DNA from 4 places in the Mesorhizobium sp. M0938 genome. Region 3 is predicted to be linked to each of the others. Evidence: predicted binding sites of a transcription regulator. Region 3 holds the regulator's gene; each other region holds the start of a gene.
What was found. The regulator PhoB, encoded in region 3, activates phosphate uptake and scavenging genes when phosphate is short. The targets are predictions, from matches to a motif close to TGTCATNNANCTGTCAT.
Positions count from the first base shown of each region.

Region 1: a site for PhoB is predicted at 1,884-1,900, ahead of NKH73_RS14445 (RNA degradosome polyphosphate kinase). Genes of this name have one in related genera too.
Region 2: a site for PhoB is predicted at 2,311-2,327, ahead of phnC (phosphonate ABC transporter ATP-binding protein). Genes of this name have one in related genera too.
Region 4: a site for PhoB is predicted at 2,460-2,476, ahead of pstS (phosphate ABC transporter substrate-binding protein PstS). Genes of this name have one in related genera too.

Region 1 is NZ_JAMYNS010000007.1:78,755-83,261, forward strand. It holds gene NKH73_RS14430 (TIGR02117 family protein) at 1-248, shown strand, start outside; gene NKH73_RS14435 (FAD-dependent monooxygenase) at 257-1,483, opposite strand; gene NKH73_RS14440 (zinc-finger domain-containing protein) at 1,500-1,745, opposite strand; gene NKH73_RS14445 (RNA degradosome polyphosphate kinase) at 2,063-4,264, shown strand; gene ppx (exopolyphosphatase) at 4,264-4,507, shown strand, end outside.
Region 2 is NZ_JAMYNS010000011.1:181,777-186,283, reverse strand. It holds gene phnE (phosphonate ABC transporter, permease protein PhnE) at 1-260, opposite strand, end outside; gene phnD (phosphonate ABC transporter substrate-binding protein) at 333-1,241, opposite strand; gene phnC (phosphonate ABC transporter ATP-binding protein) at 1,385-2,242, opposite strand; gene NKH73_RS20800 (DUF1868 domain-containing protein) at 2,408-3,118, opposite strand; gene NKH73_RS20795 (DapH/DapD/GlmU-related protein) at 3,192-3,806, opposite strand; gene phnL (phosphonate C-P lyase system protein PhnL) at 3,803-4,507, opposite strand, start outside.
Region 3 is NZ_JAMYNS010000002.1:55,303-59,809, reverse strand. It holds gene pstB (phosphate ABC transporter ATP-binding protein PstB) at 1-698, shown strand, start outside; gene phoU (phosphate signaling complex protein PhoU) at 736-1,440, shown strand; gene phoB (phosphate regulon transcriptional regulator PhoB) at 1,457-2,146, shown strand; gene NKH73_RS02910 (ROK family protein) at 2,344-3,591, opposite strand; gene xylF (D-xylose ABC transporter substrate-binding protein) at 3,859-4,507, shown strand, end outside.
Region 4 is NZ_JAMYNS010000022.1:45,298-49,804, reverse strand. It holds gene NKH73_RS28460 (Na/Pi cotransporter family protein) at 1-1,160, opposite strand, end outside; gene pstS (phosphate ABC transporter substrate-binding protein PstS) at 1,245-2,333, opposite strand; gene NKH73_RS28450 (2OG-Fe(II) oxygenase) at 2,682-3,425, opposite strand; partial or broken gene NKH73_RS28445 (EamA family transporter) at 3,539-3,931, opposite strand; gene NKH73_RS28440 (EamA family transporter) at 3,947-4,432, opposite strand.

The sequences.
Region 1 (4,507 bases), on a different contig from region 3:
AGGAGCGTTTTGCAGCAGTGCTCGACTTCATCGCCGCGAGTTTCCAGCAAGGGCCGAACGGCCCAATGCCGATCGAGAATGCTGCCTATTCCAGCTTCGACCGCTTCTACGAAGCCAACGGCCATTTCAATGCGCTGGTCGGCTGCAACACCTGGACCGCGGCTGCCCTGCGCATTGCCGGCCTGCGGACAGGCTGGTGGAACCCGCTGCCGGCCTCGCTGGACCTATCGATGCGGATTTACAATTGATGCTGGCGCTATTGGCCGCCGATTTCCGGCGGCCGCCAGCCATAGAGCCAGTCAAGATCGGCCGCGAGCTTTTCCGGCGAGCGCAGCTTCAGGAACAGGTTGCGCGCGACGGCCACCGGCCCCGAGGCATGCCAGGCGAAGCGGTTGAGCGCGCCACGGCGGGCGACCTTGGCGATGCGTGGACGCCGCGTTTTTTCCCAGGCAGCAAGCGCGCCCCAGGGATCGGCGGGCGAGGCGGCGACAAAGCCGGCAAGGGTTGCGGCATCCTCGATCGCCATCGCCGCGCCCTGCGCCGCAAAGGGCGTCATCGCATGCGCTGCATCGCCGATCAGCGCGATGCCGGCGGGCGTCGTCCATGGCTGGGCCTGGTCGACCGTATGGATCGGCCATGCGGTCCACGGGCCGGCATCCTCGACAAGCCGGGCCAGTGCTGCCGCCGTGCCACGCATGGCGCCGGCGAGGATTTCGGGATCGGCGCGACCTGACCAGCCCTCAGTGATGATCTCGCCCCTGGTGAAGGCAGCCAGGTTGAACGCCGCACCGTTGCTGACCGGATAGGCGACGAGGTGGAAGCCGGGATGCAGGAAGGTGGTCACGCAATCGGCGGCGCCGAACGCCGCAAAAGCTTCGCCCGCGGCACTGTCTGCGCTGATCGTAGCGCGCCAGGCAAGCTCGCCCGAAAACCGGCTTCTGGCCGCAAACCCGCCAAAAGTGCGGACCGCCGACCAGACGCCATCGGCGCCGATCAGCAGAAAGCCGTCGGCTTCGACGGTCTTGCCGGCAATCTCGACTGTTGCCGTGGTATGGCGCGGTCCCGCGGCAATGCCGCCGACACGCGCGCCGGTGACGAGGCTGATATCAGGCTGCTCGGCAAGGCGCGCCATCAGCGCGTCTTGCAGATCAGCCCGGTGGGCGACGAGATAGGGTGTCTGCCAGCGCCTTTCGGCTGCTTCGCCAAGCGGCACCCGCGCCAGTTCGCGCAGCGTGGCGGCGTCCTTGAGCACGACCGCCTCCGGCCGCACCGCCGCCGGCCGCAGCCGCTCGAGCACGCCGAACTGGCGAAGGATGCGCGTCGCGTTGGGCGAGAGCTGGATGCCGGCGCCGGCCGCTTCGAGGCGCGGCGCCTGTTCGAACAGCCGCACCAGATAGCCGCGCTCGGAAAATGCCAGCGCTGCAGTCAGTCCGGCAACGCCGGCTCCGGCGATGACGACCTGCCGGGACCGCGTGTCGTCCATGGGGATGGCGCGCGCGTCAGGCGGCCTGATCGATATAGAGACATCCCGCAGGCTGCGTTTCCGTTGCCGTCAGCTTTGGCGAATAGCGAAAAAGCGTCGAGCAATAGGGACAGACTTTTTCATTGTCGTCGCCCATGTCGAGAAACACATGCGGATGGTCGAAAGGCGGGTTTGCGCCGGTGCACATGAATTCCTTGACGCCGATGTCGATCGCAGCATAGCCCGCATCGTTCTGGAAATGGGGAATGGAACCGCCTGCCATCGTCGTCTCCTACATCTGCCGCATGACCCGGATCATGCGTAAAATCAAAATTCCACGGCGGCACTTGCGCGTCCAAGAACGCACCGCGCTGTAGCCTGGATTGCATCTGGATCATAACCGGTCTCTTTGCAAGATCGATGAAATCAAACTGTCGTAAAAGCCTGTCACAGGATAAGCTAAGCCGATTAAGGCATGGCCCCGAAAATCGAATCCGGTTTCGCTGGGATCATGCCTGGCTTAAGAGCGGTAGAACGTCCTTTGCGCGTCAGGAAAGACGCGCGACGCTGTGGCCAGCGGGTGCGAAACGAGCAGGAACCATGAACGAACTAAAGCCGGTGCAGAGCGAATTCACCACCGTGGAGGTGGCGAGCCCAGAGGGCGGCAACCCGGACCGCTTCGTCAACCGCGAGTTTTCCTGGCTGCAATTCAACCGCCGCGTCCTCGAGGAATCGCTGAACGCCAATCATCCGCTGCTCGAGCGTGTCCGCTTCCTGTCGATTTCGGCCGCCAATCTCGACGAGTTCTTCATGGTCCGCGTCGCCGGTCTCGCCGGCCAGGTCCGCGAAGGCATCACGCTGAAGAGCCCGGACGGCCGCACCCCCGAACAGCAGCTGGAACAGTTGCTGCGCGAGGTCGAGCGTCTGCAGGAAGATCAGCAGAAAAGCCTTTCCGCGCTGATGCTGCTGCTTGACAAGGAAGGCATCGAGAGCATCAGCCGCGATGCGCTGACCAAGGATGAGAAGACCTGGCTCGAGGATCATTTCCAGGAGCAGGTGTTTCCGGTGCTGACGCCGCTATCGATCGATCCGGCGCATCCGTTCCCGTTCATTCCCAATCTCGGCTTCTCGATGGCCCTGCAGCTGCGCCATCGCAGAAATGGCGAGGAGATGAGTGCGCTGTTGCGTCTGCCGGTGGCGCTGAAGCGCTTCATCCGCTTGCCCGACCGCAAGCACCATATCCGCTTCATTCCGCTGGAAGAGGCGGTCGGCCTCTATATCGGCAAGCTTTTCCCCGGTTATGAAGTCAAGGGCTCCGGCACGTTCCGCATCATCCGCGACAGTGACATCGAGGTCGAGGAGGAGTCCGAGGATCTCGTGCGCCTGTTCGAGACGGCGCTGAAGCGCCGCCGCCGCGGCTCGGTCATCCGCATCGAATTCGACAAGCTGATGCCGGCCGAACTGCGCGACTTCGTCGCCGGCGAACTTGGCGTTTCTTCGAGCCGCATCAGCGTGCTTACCGGTCCGCTGGCACTCAGCCAGATTTCAGAGATCGTCGCCATCGCCCGCGACGATCTCAAATTCAGGCCCTATAATCCGCGCTTTCCCGAACGTATCCGCGAGCACGGCGGTGACTGTTTCGCCGCCATTCGCGAGAAGGACATTATCGTCCATCACCCCTACGAATCTTTCGACGTGGTGGTGCAGTTCCTGCGCCAGGCGATGGCCGATCCGGAAGTGGTGGCGATCAAGCAGACGCTCTATCGCACCTCGAACGACAGCCCGATCGTGCGCGCTTTGGTCGACGCCGCAGAGGCTGGCAAATCGGTTACGGCGCTGGTCGAGCTCAAGGCGCGTTTCGATGAGGAAGCCAACATCCGCTGGGCGCGCGACCTCGAGCGCGCCGGCGTTCAGGTCGTGTTCGGCTTCCTCGAACTGAAGACCCATGCGAAAATGTCGCTGGTGGTGCGGCGCGAGGACGGCAAGCTGCGCAACTACGTGCATCTCGGCACCGGCAATTACCACCCGGTCACCGCGCGCATCTACACCGACCTGTCGTTCTTCACCACCGATCCGACGATCGCCCGCGATGTCGCCCAGCTGTTCAACTTCATCACCGGCTACGCCGAGCCGGCCGAGGAGATGCGGCTGGCCATCTCGCCCTTCACGCTGCGCAAGCGCATCCTCAAGCACATTTCGGACGAGATCGCCCATGCGCTGGAGGGCAGGCCGGCCCGCATCTGGATGAAGATGAATTCACTGGTCGACCCGATCATCATCGACGCGCTCTATGACGCCAGCCGCGCCGGCGTCGAGATCGATCTCGTCGTGCGCGGCATCTGCTGCCTGAGGCCTCAGGTGCCGGGTCTGTCGGAGAACATAAGGGTCAAGTCGATCGTCGGCCGCTTCCTCGAACACAGCCGCATCTACTGTTTCGGCAACGGCCATGGACTGCCGTCGGACGGGGCGGTCGTCTACATCTCGTCGGCCGATTTGATGCCGCGCAATCTCGATCGCCGCGTCGAGACCATGGTGCCGATCACCAATCCAACTGTGCATGAACAGGTTCTCGGCCAGATCATGCTGGGCAACATCATGGACAACCAGCAAAGTTTCGACGTATTGGCTGACGGAACCTCCCGGCGCGCCGTGCTTGAGGAGGGCGAGGAACCGTTCAACGCGCAGGAATACTTCATGACCAATCCGAGCCTTTCCGGACGGGGCGATGCGCTGAAATCGCATGCGCCCAAGCGTATCGCGCAGTTCAAGCGCCGCAAGAAAAACGGCGCAGCGTCCGGCTGATGATTTCAGCGTCCCAGGGCCGGCTTCAGGACCGCCGACCGCTGTCCATCATCGATATCGGGTCGAACTCGATCCGTCTTGTCGTCTATGAAGGGTTGTCGCGCTCGCCGACCACGCTGTTCAACGAAAAGATGCTGGCTGGCCTGGGTCGCGGCATCGTTTCGACCGGAAAGCTCGACCCCGAGGCGGTGACCCGCTCGATGGACGAGTTTCGCCGTTTCCGCGCGCTGTCCGAGCAGGCCG
Region 2 (4,507 bases), on a different contig from region 3:
AATAGAGCGCGCACCGGGTCGAACCAGTCGCGCGGCTTCAACTCGCCGAAAAAGTCGGCGACGTGGGGAAGGCGGTCGAAGAACTTTCCGGCGTTGGTCTCGTTAGCGAACCAGAGCGAGCCAGAGAGTGCAAGGAGCAGGAAAACCAGGCCCCCGATCGTGTAAAGGCGCCGGCGGGCGGCGAGGTCGCGCCAGTGCCGTTCGACAGTGGCCCCCTCCGGTGAAAGCGCAGGCGCTCGGTATACGTCGGTCGCACTCATCGATAGATCCCCGGCCCTGATGCGGCAACGCCGCCGGTGCACATGGCCCCGGCGGCGTTGTGGCAGTTTGCTTTACGAGCCGATCTTCGCCTTACGCGCGTCGATGATTGGCTGATAGAACGCTGGGGTGACCGGTGAGTAGCCCTTGTAATCGCCGCCTTGGATCGCCGAGAAACAGGCCGGATCGGTTTCCGGAAGCTTGGTCAGGAAATCGGTGATCTTCTGCTTGGCGCCGGCGTCGATCGACGTCCGCAATACCAGCGGGCCGTTCGGGATCATCGGCGACTGCCACAATTCGACGAGGTCGTCCATCTTGAGCACGCCCTTGTCGACCATCTTGCGCAGATTGCCCGAGCTGTAGCCGTCCTTGAAGTCGCCGACGCCGGAAGCCCAGGTGGTGCCGGCATCGAAGGTGCCCTTCAGGACTTCGAGGACAAGCTGTTCATGGCCGCCACCAAAGCCGGTCGACGCGAAGTAGCTCTTCACATCCATGCCGATGTCCTTGGGCAGTGAAGTGACCGGGATCAGGTAACCCGAAGTCGAATCGGGATCGGCGAATCCGAGTTTCTTGCCCTTCATGTCGGCGAGCGTCTTGATGCCGGAATCGGCACGGGCGACCATGACCGAATGATAGCCGGTCGAACCGTCGGTCTGGACCGTCGTCAGGATCGGTTCAACCGCGTCCTTGTTTTCGAGATAGATCTTGGCATAGGCGGAAGCGCCGAGCTCGGCATAGTCAAGCGTGCCGCCGAGCAGGCCCTGGATGACGCCGTCGTAGTCGGCGGCCGGGAAGAGCGAGACTTTCTCGACGCCCAGCACTTCCTTGATGTGGTCGGCGAAGCACTGGTAGTTGCGCAGACGGTCGGCCTCGTTCTCGCCGCCGAGAATGCCGACGCGGAATTCCTTCAGGTCCTGTGCCTGAACCGCGCCCATCGCCATGGCGATGATGGAAACAGCACCGAAAAGCATCTTTCTAAACATGTCGGGTCTCTCCTGTTGGTTCCGGCATCGCGCCGGTAGCGTTCGAATTTTGACGGCGCCTTTGACGCGGGCTGGCGATCCAGGCGCTCTTTTGCTGCCCATGGTTTCCCGGATACCGGTATCCAATTGTCGGGATCATGGAACTAGTAGCCGGGAAAAGCGGGCTCGAGCGGTCCGGCGGATGCGGCGATTTTTTGCTTGATGGTCACGCTGGTCGAGGTGATGGCCTCGGAGATCTCGCCGCCATTGCTGTCGGCGCCATAGACCATGCGCACAGCCTCGCGGTTGAGGTCTTCGGGCGGGCCGTCGAACACGACCTTGCCGGCGGCCATGCCGATGATCCGGTTGCAATAGGTGCGCGCGGTGTCCAGCGTGTGCAGATTGGTGACGACGGTGATGCCCTCGCGCAGATTGATGTCCTGCAGCGAATCCATCACCACCTTGGCATTGAGCGGGTCGAGCGAGGCGATCGGCTCGTCGGCGAGGATGACCTTCGGCTGCTGCATCATGGCGCGGGCAATCGCAACGCGCTGCTGCTGGCCGCCGGACAAGGTGCCTGCCGGCTGCAGCGCCGTGCGGGCAATGTCGAGACGCTCGAGCGCCGCAATCGCCTCGGCCCGTTCTTCGCGAGAGAAGACACCGAGCAGATTGACAAGGGTCGAGCGGTGATTGAGCCGGCCGAGCAGCACGTTGGTCAGCACGTCGAGACGCGGCACCAGGTTGAACTGCTGGAAGATCATGGCGCAATCGCGCTGCCAGCGCCTGAGCAGCGAGCCGCGCAGGCTGGAGACTTCGGCGCCGTCAAAGAAAATCGACCCTTGGCTGGGATCGATGAGGCGGTTGATCATGCGCAAAAGGGTCGACTTGCCGGCACCGGAACGGCCGATGATGCCGACCATCTGGCCGTGCGGGATCGAGATATCGACATCGCTGACGGCGGTGTTCTTGCCAAACCGGCGGGTGACGCCGCGGATTTCCAGCGTGGCTGTGGTTGCTGACATAGGCTAGTTCCAGTCCGGTCGCAGTGAAGGTCTGTTAACCTTCGCTAGCGCAACGCCATGAACCTGCGGTGTCGGATTGATGTCAGTTTTGTTACTGCCCACAGGCGCGTCGAGTAGGAAGGCGAGTCCACCCAAATCGCTGCCGCCTGGACAGCCTGCATGGGATCAGCCGAGAACCAGCAGCTCCTCGAAATGCTTCATGTCCTTGAAGCGGCAAAATGCCGGAGGCCGCAGCTCGATCACCGGAGCCTGACGGGCGAGCAGCGAGAGGCAGTCATCGAATAGCTGTTGCCATTGTGATGCCCTTTCGTCGTCGAGACGACGGATCAGATAGGCGAAAGTTATGTGAAACGTGTAGCCGTCGTGATCCGGATGGCGGTATCCGAACGGCACCGACAGGGCTTCGCGCCACGCGCGCATGATGCGCTCGTCCTCGTCGGAGGCGCCGGCAACGGTCAGGCCGGTCGGCACGATTTCGACAACCCTGACTTTGAACGCGCCATGGTCCTCGACGGCCTTCAGGCGCTCAAGATAGAGCCGGGTCATGTCATCGATGCTGGTATCGAGAGGCACATCCTCAGGCCAGTAGGGAAGACGGCGGCGATATTCGATGATGCCCTGGAACAGCGTCATATGCAGGCTGGAGATCGGCGTGAAGGCCAGCCGGTCGGCATCGGGCATGGCGCGCATCCGTTCCCGCACTTCGATGACCGCCGCTTCGGAAGCTGAACCACTGTCGAGATGGCAGACGACCGTGTTGCCGGGCTCGATGAGAAAATTGCCTGACGTGTCGTAGCGCGTGCCGAGATGCACGGGAGGGTTCGGGTTCGAGCCGGCGAAGAATCCGGCGAGCGATGGTTTGATGGATTGAAGCATGGCGATCTCCATGGGAAGACCGTCTCCTGTCCGAGTCATGTGTCAGGGATGTGAAACGGCGGGTCGCCCTCCGTCAGCCGTATTTTTCCAGAAAGGCTTCCGCCGAAAGCGCGCGAAAATCCTCAAGTGCGGCGCGCAGGCGGACATGGTCCCAATTCCACCAGGCAAGTGCCTGATAGCGTTCCGCCGTGCGGCGGTCGAAGCGTTCGCGGATCGGTTTCGCCGGCACGCCGCCGACGATGGTGTAGGGCGCGACGTCCTTCGATACCACGGCGCCGGCGCCGACCGCCGCGCCATCGCCGACGGTGACTCCGGGCAGGATGGTCGAGCCGTGGCCGAGCCAGGTGTCGTGGCCGATGTTGACGTGCTTGGCGCGGCGCTGGGCGAAGAATTCGCTCTCGTGTTCGGCGTCGTCCCAATAGTCCGAGGCGCGATAAGTGAAATGGTGCAGCGTCGGCCGCCAGGTCGGGTGATTGGTGGCATTGATGCGGACGCTGGCGGCGATGTTGGCGAATTTGCCGACCGTCGCGCACCAGACACCGCAGTCCTGCATCATGTAGGAATAGTCGCCAATTGTGCTCTCCGAAACCCGGCAGCGGTCGGCGATCTCGGTCCAGCGGCCAAGCGTCGAGTTCTCGACTTCCGCCGTGTCATGGACGAGCGGCGCTTCCGACAGCTTTCTTGTCATGCAGCGATTTTCCCGGCGGCAAAGGCGGTCACGTCGATGACACGGTCGGCGACCGCCTCGCGCACGTCGTGGTCGTGGAAAATCCCAAGCAGCGCGACGCCGGCCGCCTTCTTGGCCGCGATCAGCGCAATCACCACATCGCGGTTCCTGGCATCGAGCGAGGCGGTCGGCTCGTCTAGCAGGAGGATCGGGTGCTCGGTGATGAAGCCGCGCGCGATGTTGACGCGCTGCTGCTCGCCGCCGGAGAAGGTCGCCGGCGGCAGCATCCAGAGTTTTTCCGGCAAGTTGAGCTGCGCCAGCAAGGCGCGCGCCTTATTGCGCGCAACCTCACGGTCCGCGCCGCGCTCGACCAGCGGCTCGGCGACGACATCGAGGGCAGAAACGCGCGGTACGGTGCGCAGGAACTGGCTGACATAGCCAATCGTGAGCCGGCGCACGGCAAGCACGGTGCGCGGGGTAGCCGTCGCGAGATCGATGAGCCCGTCTTCGTGCTGGACGATGATCTGGCCTTCGTCGACGGCATAGTTGCCGTAGAGCATCTTCAGGATCGAGCTCTTGCCGGCGCCGGACGGGCCGCCGAGCACTGCGCATTCGCCGCTCCTGATCGAGAACGACACGCCGGCGACGACAGGCAGTTTGATGCCGTCGCGCAGATGCATGGTGAAGCTCTTGGCGACATCGGAGACGACGAGCGGGGTTGC
Region 3 (4,507 bases):
TCGACGTGGATCTCGATGTCCGCGAGAACCAGGTGACGGCGTTGATCGGCCCGTCGGGTTGCGGCAAGTCGACCTTTCTGCGTTGCCTGAACCGAATGAACGACACGATCGACATCGCGCGAGTAAGTGGCAAGATCACGCTCGACAACGAGGATGTCTACGACCCGAAAATCGACGTCGTCGAGCTGCGGGCTCGCGTCGGCATGGTGTTCCAGAAGCCGAACCCGTTTCCGAAGTCGATCTACGAAAACGTCGCCTACGGTCCGCGCATTCACGGTCTGGCCAGAAGCAAGGCGGAGCTGGACGGCATCGTCGAATCGAGCCTGAAGAAGGCCGGCCTGTTCAACGAGGTCAAGGATCGCCTGCTCGAATCGGGCACCGGCCTTTCCGGCGGACAGCAGCAGCGCCTGTGCATCGCGCGCGCCATCGCGGTGTCGCCGGAAGTGATCCTGATGGACGAGCCCTGCTCAGCGCTCGATCCGATCGCCACCGCCCGCGTCGAGGAGCTGATCGACGAGCTGCGTCAGAACTACACGATCGTCATCGTCACCCATTCGATGCAGCAGGCAGCGCGCGTGTCGCAGCGAACGGCGATGTTCCATCTCGGCTATCTGGTCGAGGAAGGCGCGACCGACAAAATGTTCACCAACCCCGACGACAAGCGCACCCAGGACTACATCACCGGCCGGTTCGGCTGAGCGGTCCGGCGGCGAATTCGAACACGAGGACAGCATCATGGGTGAACATACCGTCGCCTCCTTCGACGAGGAATTGGAACACATCGACAGGCTGATCCGTGACATGGACGAGCTTGCCGCCGCGATGGTAGCTGCGTCGATCCGCGCATTGCTCGCGTCGGACAATGCCATGGCGCAGCGCGTCGTCTCTGACGATGCCATCATGGATGCCCGGCAGCGCGAGCTCGACGACAGCGCGATCACACTGATCGCCAAGCGGCAGCCGATGGCGCAAGACCTGCGCGCCGTGGTTGGCGCAATCCGGATGGCCGGCGATCTGGAGCGCATCGGCGACCTGGCCAAGAACATAGCCAAGCGGGTCAGCGCAGTCGGACAGAGCGCCACGCCGCGTAATCTCTCGCACGGTATCGACGCAATGGCGGATCTCGTTCTCGAACAGCTCCGTGGCGTGGTCGAGCACTACGTGTCGCGAGACGCCAACGCGTTGAAGGAACTACGCGCCGCCGACGAGAAGGTCGATGTCAAATACACGGCGGTTTTTCGCGAGCTCCTGACCTACATGATGGAGGACCCTCGTAACATCACCGCCTGCACGCATCTTCTGTTCTGCGCCAAGAATCTCGAGCGTATTGGCGATCATGTAACCAACATCGCCGAAAACGCCTACTATGTCGTGACCGGGCAGCAGTTGCCGGCGGATCGCCCGAAGCTCGACGAAACGACGACGGCGCCGGCGACATGACGGGGGTGACCGATCGATGATCGCGCCGCGCATCATGGTGGTGGAGGATGAAGAGCCGCTGGGCGTCCTCCTCCGCTACAATCTGGAATCCGAAGGCTATCAGGTCGAGGTGGTGACACGCGGCGACGAGGCCGAAATCCGGCTGCAGGAAAACGTGCCCGATCTTCTGGTGCTCGACTGGATGGTGCCGGCAGTTTCCGGCATCGAGCTTTGCCGGCGTCTTCGGGTGCGTCCCGAAACCGAGCGGTTGCCGATCATCATGCTGACCGCGCGCGGCGAGGAGAGCGACCGGGTGCGCGGCCTCTCGACCGGGGCCGACGACTATCTGGTCAAGCCGTTCTCGACACCGGAATTCATGGCCCGAGTCAAGGCGCTGCTGCGCCGCGCCAAGCCGGAAGTGCTGTCCAGCGTGCTGAAGGTCGGCGACATCATGCTCGATCGCGAATCGCACAGGGTCTACCGCAAGAAGAGCGAGATCCGGCTCGGGCCGACCGAATTCCGGCTGCTCGAATTCATGATGCGGCACCCCGGTCGCGTCTTCTCGCGCAGCCAGTTGCTCGACAATGTCTGGGGCGAGACGATTTACATCGATGAACGCACGGTGGACGTCCATGTCGGGCGGCTGCGCAAGGCGGTCAACAATGGTCGCATGCCCGATGTCATCCGTACCATCCGCGGCGCGGGCTATGCGATCAGGGAAGACTAGGCTGATACTCCAGGTGATGCCGGCCCGCGAATGGCGATTTCCTGCGTTTCCGGTACGTACTTAAACGTTACGCTCCGTTCCGGTTCTCGGAAGCCACCGGTTTGGTTGTTTCGCGCCCGTCTTCGACTCCGGCGTGGCCTGACCTGAATCTCAACACATCCAAGTCGCAATCCGCCTTTGTTCCTTGCCTTTCGAACTCAGGCCACGTCCTTCCTGATCGTGCCGGACTTTCCTTGCGCGCCCGGCGCGAAAATCTCCTGGTCGACGAAATTCAGCGCCTGCATGGCGCAGCCTTCGCGGATCAGCGGCAATTCGTTCGGCTCGGTGTCGAAGGAAATCGAACCCGAATGCTGGCCGCCGGCGGTCTGGGCGATGGCTTCGCGCAGGGCAGGCTCGATCAGGTCGAAAGCGGCAGCGCTGGCGCCGACCATGGCGACCGGCGCCGGATCGATCAGCGCGAACAGGCTGCCTAGGCCGAAGCCGAGCGCTTCGCCGGCCTTGCGGTAGGCTTCGCGCTCCGGTCCGTCCGTCTCGCGCGCCCGGGCCGCCAGTGCCCGCATGTCGGCATCGCTGACATCGGCAACCGGTTCGGCATTCTCGCTCAATTGCCTTGCATTGCGCCAGATGGCGTAGTTGCCGGCATAGGCTTCGACGCAGCCGCGCCGTCCGCAACGGCAAAGCGCGCCGCCCGGCCGATGGATCATGTGGCCGAATTCGCCGCCTGAGGAATGGGTGCCGGTGAACAGTTCGCCCTTCAGCACCAGCCCCATACCGATGCCGTGTGAGAGGAGAATAGCGATGAAATCGTTGCGGTAGCGATCCGGGTCGCGCCAGCGCAGCGCCACGGCCATCATGTTGCAGTCGTTTTCCATGATGGCCGGGATGCCGAATTCGCGTTCAAGAATGTCGGCGAAAGCGATGTTCGTTTGCGGCGTGATCGGCGACCACAACATGGCGCGCGCATGGGAATCCGTAATACCCTGGATCGCCAGTGCGATGCGGGCGACGCTTTGGACGTCGAGGTCGGGATCTTCGAGCCGTCGCCGGACGATGGCGACACATTCGCCGATCAGCTCGTCGCGCGACATGGTCAGCGTGTCCAGCCGGCGCTGTTCCTCGGCGACGACTTGTCCGGCATAATCGATGACGGCGACCGACAGGAAATTCAGCGACAACACGACGGCCAACACCGCTGCCGCTTCCGGATTGAGGCCGAGGCCGACCTGCGGCCGGCCGCGTTTCAGCGAAACGGCCTCGCTCGCCCTGCTCTCGGTCAGGATGCTTTCCTGGATCAGGTCTGAACAGATCGCCGATATGGTCGAATGGCTGAGGCCGGTGGTTGCCGCGATCTCGGTCCGCGATGGTTGGCCGGCCCGGCGTACGGCCGAAATCACCATCGCCCGGTTGCGGCGGCGCAAATCGTCATGACGGATTCCAACCGACATTCTGCTGCTTCCTCCCTGTCACCGCGGCGACTCATAAATCGGAAGCCGTCGATAATGTCGGACAAATAGTGGCAGAAGCAGAAGCCGCTGTCACGGTTTATTCCGAGGCTCGAAAAAAAGCCGGAAAGCCATCAAAATCCATCAGAATTGATGTTGACAGCGCTTCGGCGTTGGATCAGTGTTTTTTCGAGGCTCGAAAAAATAGAGCCTTTGTGCCGGCCCTCGGGTCAGTCTGGTCGCGCCGCACGCGGTGCAGGGAGGAATATCATGAAAAGATTCGCAGCCGCCATTCTGGCGGGGGTCGCCATGTCGCTGACGCTCGCATCGGTCGCACAGGCCAAGGACAAGGTCATTGGCGTTTCGTGGTCGAATTTCCAGGAAGAGCGCTGGAAGACCGACGAAGCCGCCATGAAGGCGGCGATCGAGGCCGCCGGCGACAAGTATATTTCAGCCGATGCGCAGTCCAATCCCGGTAAGCAGCTGACCGATGTCGAAAGCCTGATCTCGCAGGGCGCCAATGCACTGATCATCCTGGCGCAGGATGCCTCGGCCATCGGGCCGGCGGTGCAGAAGGCGCTGGACGAAGGCATTCCGGTCGTCGGCTATGACCGGCTGATCGAGAACAAGGACGTGTTCTATCTGACTTTCGACAACCAGGAAGTCGGCCGCATGCAGGCCCGCGAAGTGTTCAAGGTAAAGCCGGAGGGCAACTACGTCTTCATCAAGGGCTCCGGCGCCGATCCGAATGCCGATTTCCTGTTCGCCGGCTCCATGGAAGTGCTCAAGGACGCCATCGACAGCGGCAAGATCAAGAATGTCGGCGAGGCCTATACGGACGGCTGGCTTCCCGCCAATGCGCAGAAGAACATGGAACAGTTCCTGACCGCCAACGACAACAAGGTCGACGCGGTGGTTG
Region 4 (4,507 bases), on a different contig from region 3:
TTGGCCGAGCGTGCGATGTCGAGGAACATGGCGCCGGCCTCGAGGTGACGGGCCGTCTCCTGCTGAACGGCGGGAACGGCCTTGGCAAAATCGCCGGCCAGCTTGCGGTCGAGGAATTTCGGCGTCGAGAAATCCTCCGTGTCCTCGGCATCCGTGTGGCCGACACGTGACAGAACCCGCTCGAACACACCGATGAACGGGAACAGCAACAACGTGTTGAAGACGTTGAAGAAGGTCGAGTAAAGGCCGACCGCGACCGGCACCAGGGGGAAGGTCTCCTTGCCGTCGACGATCACCGGAATGGAGGGATCGCCGCCGAAGAACTGCATCGCCCATCCCAGGACCTGCATGGAGACGAAGAACAGCGGGATGGTGATGCACACGCCGATGATGTTGAACGAGATGTGCGCGTAAGCGGTCCGCTTGGCATTTTTCGAAAGATTGAGCGAAGCCATCCACGAGGTGATCGTGGTGCCGAGGTCCGCGCCAAGCGAGAAGGCGACGGCCGTGGTCCAGTCGAGAATGCCGGCGGCGCCAAGACCCATCACAATGCCGATCGTCGCCGAGGACGAATGGATCATGGCGGTCACGCCGGCGGCGATGAACACGCATTTGAGAAGGTTGATATAGGAGTCGGCCGTGAGGCTTTGCAGCAGGGCCATGACTTCGGGCAGATTGCGAAGCGGGCGCAGGCCGCCGGTCATCAGGTTGAGGCCGTAGAAGATCAGCGCGAAGCCCATGCCGGCGAGCGCTATGTTCTTGACCTTTTCACTTTTGGCGAAGCAGTAGATCAGCGAGAACACCCCGGCCAGAATCAATCCGAGCGGACCGAGCGGCAGGGCGATCAGCCCGTTGCCGAGCGTGGTGCCGATATTGGCGCCCATGATCACGCTGATCGCCGGTCGAAGCGCGATCACGCCGGCGTTGACCAGGCCGACGACCATGACGCTCATCGCCGTCGACGACTGGATGACGCCGGTGATCAGTGTTCCTGCCAGCACGCCCTTGATCGGCGTTCCAGCGGCCTTGGCGAGAAAGGCTCGCATCCGGTTGACCGAAAGCGCCTGGATGCCGTTCGCCATGAAGTCCAGGCCAAGCATGAAGATGCCCAACCCGCCGATCACCGGCACGAGGATGTCCTTGAAGATGTCTATGTCCATGTGACGCAGTCCCCAACAAGCCGTTACCACGGCGCGATATGACGTTAAGTTCAGATGCTGCGCGAGGCAGCCTGGCTCTTCCGCTCAGTTTCCGACGGGTGCTTGCCTTGCCCAGTATTGTTCGACCTGGTCGACGAGCGCCTTCGGCAGCGGCACATAGCCGAGCGCGGTGGCGTCGCCGGCGCCTTGCGCGAAGGCGAGCCGGAAAAGGTCGTGCACCCGGCGATAGCGATGTTCCGAACGGCCCGAGACCTGAACGACGGCGAACACCGCTGTGCTGATCGGATAGGCGGCATCTCCGTCCCGATCGGTCAGTGAGGCGAAGAAATCGGTCGTTTTCGCCCAGTCGACGGACGTCGCCGCAGCCTGAACGCCATCCGGCTCGGGCTTGACGAATTTGCCGGATTTGTTCTCGATCAGCGCGTAGGAAAGGCTCGCGCGCTGGGCCTGACCGGATTCGGCATAGGCGATCGCGCCCTTCGTGTCATGCACGGCTCGAATGAGGTTTTGAGTGCCTTCCGCATCGGTGCCGAGCGGCCACGAGATCAGCGTATCGGCGCCGTATTTGGCCTTCCACTCCTCGCTGACCGCCGACAGATACTCCGTGAAGACAAAGGTCGAGCCGGAACCATCCTTGCGATGGAGCACGCTGATCCTGAGATCGGGCAGCGTCAGATCCGGATTCGCCGCCTTGATCGCGGGATCGGACCATGACTGGATCTTGCCGAGATAGATGTCGGCCAGAAGCGGCCCCGTCAGGCGAAGGCTTCCCGGGCCAATGCCGTCGAGATTGACGACGACGGCGATGGCGCCCATCACGATCGGAAACTGCTGGCGGCCGGTTTTCCTGAGCTCGGCGGCGTTGATCGGTGCATCCGTCGCCGCAAAGTCCATATCCGGCTGATCGAGACGCAGGACGCCGGCGAGCGAGCCGACGATTTCATAGTCGACCTTCCAATCGGGCGAAACATAGTCGCCGCCATCGGCGCGGGCGCTCTCGTAGGCGGCTGCCCATTTGCCGATGATCGGGGCGGCCAGCGTCGATCCGGCGCCGCGAATAGGCTCAGCCTGTGCAGCGGCGCCGATCGTCAAGGCAACGGCAAGCGCGATGGCGCCACTTCCGGTTATTTTCGCCCATTTGCGCCGTAGTGACAAAAAGCTTGCTGAAAACATCTGGCGACCCCCCAACTATACTGCGCAAACAACTGGCTAATTCTCAGTCCTGGCAGATATCAACAGTCGTCCGCCCAGCGAATGAACGCCGGTCGAGAAACAACATCGCCATCGTATGAACCTTGGTTAACGATTGGATGACAGAGATCTTGGTGGGCGAAACTTTTTATTCGGATTTCCGCGATCGCCGCGATTGCCTGAATTGTTCAGCAAGCCCCAGCGCGATCGGCCAGCTCGGCGACCTTGCCAAGGGCAAGGCACGCCATCGCGCCGCCAAAGACGGGCAAAGTTTCAGGACTGAGCTGGCCCCGTCGCCTCTACGCAGCCATTCGAAGTTTAAGACAAACCTTACTTCGCGTCGTGGAAGATGATGCCGACAGTGTGGCGCGTGCCGGAGCGAAGCCGGCTGACGCCGTGCCTCAGATTGACCCGGTAACTACCCTTGCTGCCTTGCACCGGGCGATTGTGGACCGCGAAGGCGACCGCGTCGCCCTGGCGCAGCGGCACCACCTCGGCGCGGCTCTGCATGCGCGGGCGCTGTTCGGTCAGCACGAACTCGCCGCCGGTGAAATCCTTGCCAGGTTCGGACAGCAGGATCGCCACCTGCAGCGGGAAGGCAAGATCGCCGTAGAGATCCTGATGCAGGCAGTTGAAGTCGCCGGGACCATATTGCAGCAGCAGCGGCGTCGGCCGCTTCTGCCCCTGCTCGTGGCATTGCTCGAGGAATGCGGCGTGTTCGTCCGGGTAGCGCTGGGCGATGCCCATGCGCTCGTTCCAGTCGTTGGCGACCGCGGCAAGGCGCGGATAGAGCGCGGTGCGCAAGCCGCCGATCAGCTCGGGCAAGGGATAGCGGAAATAGCGGTACTCGCCCTTGCCGAAGCCGTGCCGCGCCATATGGACATGGCTGCGGAAATGGCTTTCGTCAGGATAAAGCCCTGCGATCTCCCGGCACTCGTCCGGTGTCAGCAGCTTTTCCATCACCGCGCAGCCATAGCCGCTCATCTCCTCGGCCAATACCTGCCAATCATATCCAGCGACGCGCGTCTCCGCCGATCGGACCGCTGCCTTCGAACCTATCGAATGAATGGTCATGGCTTTGCCTCCTGTGGCTTCGTCCCGACATCAGATGGGTGAAACGGCGCGAGCAAACCACCCGTTTCATGCCAACGGGCCGCGCATGGTGGGGTGTGTTGCGTCTCACAATCTCAAGCACCGGTGGCGCCGTTTTCGGGCGCTGGCCTGACCGCTCCGTCCCCCAAAGTGGCGAGGTGGAGGGCGGCGCCGAGCATGATCGTCGCCCCCAGCATGCCAACGAACGATGTCCGCTCGCCCAGGAAAAGTGCCGCGCCCAGGGCGCCGAACACGCTTTCGGCGCTGACGATTACCGCCGCGTGGCTGGCCGAGGTGAAACGCTGGGCAATCGCCTGGATGCCGAAGCAGACGGCTGTAGAGAATACGCCCAGCACAAGCAGCTGCGGCCAGGCATCGAACGCATTGGCAGGCGACAGATTGCCATGGAAGAAGCCGAGCGGCAGGCTGATCACCGCCGCGCCAAGGAACTGCGCCGCCATGGCGGTGAACGGGCGTCCATAGGTCTGCGCATGACGACCGAGCTAGACCATCCAGAGCGCGTAGCAGCCCGCCGACAGCATGACCGCCACATCGCCCTGGTTGAAGCTGGCGATGCCGCCGGACAAGAGCAGCGCGCCGACCAACGTCAGGCCGGCGGCGAGTCCGACAGCCGCTGTCAGCCGCTCGCCGATCAGCAGCCACGCCGCGAAGGGCGTCATCACAGTCGCCGTGCTGACCAGAAAGCTGGCATTCGTCACCGACGTGCCGAGATAGCCGATCTGCTGCAGGACGATCGCGATTGCAAACAGCACGCTGACCCTTGCCAAGCTCGCGCGATAGAGACCGCCCGGCGGTCGCCGGGCTTCGGTGGCGATCAGCGGCAGCACCAGGATCCAGCCGATCAGGCAGCGCATGCCGACCGCGCTCATCGGGTCGAGATAGTCCAGAATGGTCTTCTGCGGAACATTGCCGAGGCCCCACAGTGCCGCAGCGACCAGCAGAAGAAGATTGGCGTGCAGCTTCGACATCGTTTCCCCTCGCTTTGACGCGGGGAAGGTGGCCGAAGCCAGCTTACGGATCGCCTACGCTGAAAAATGACCGCC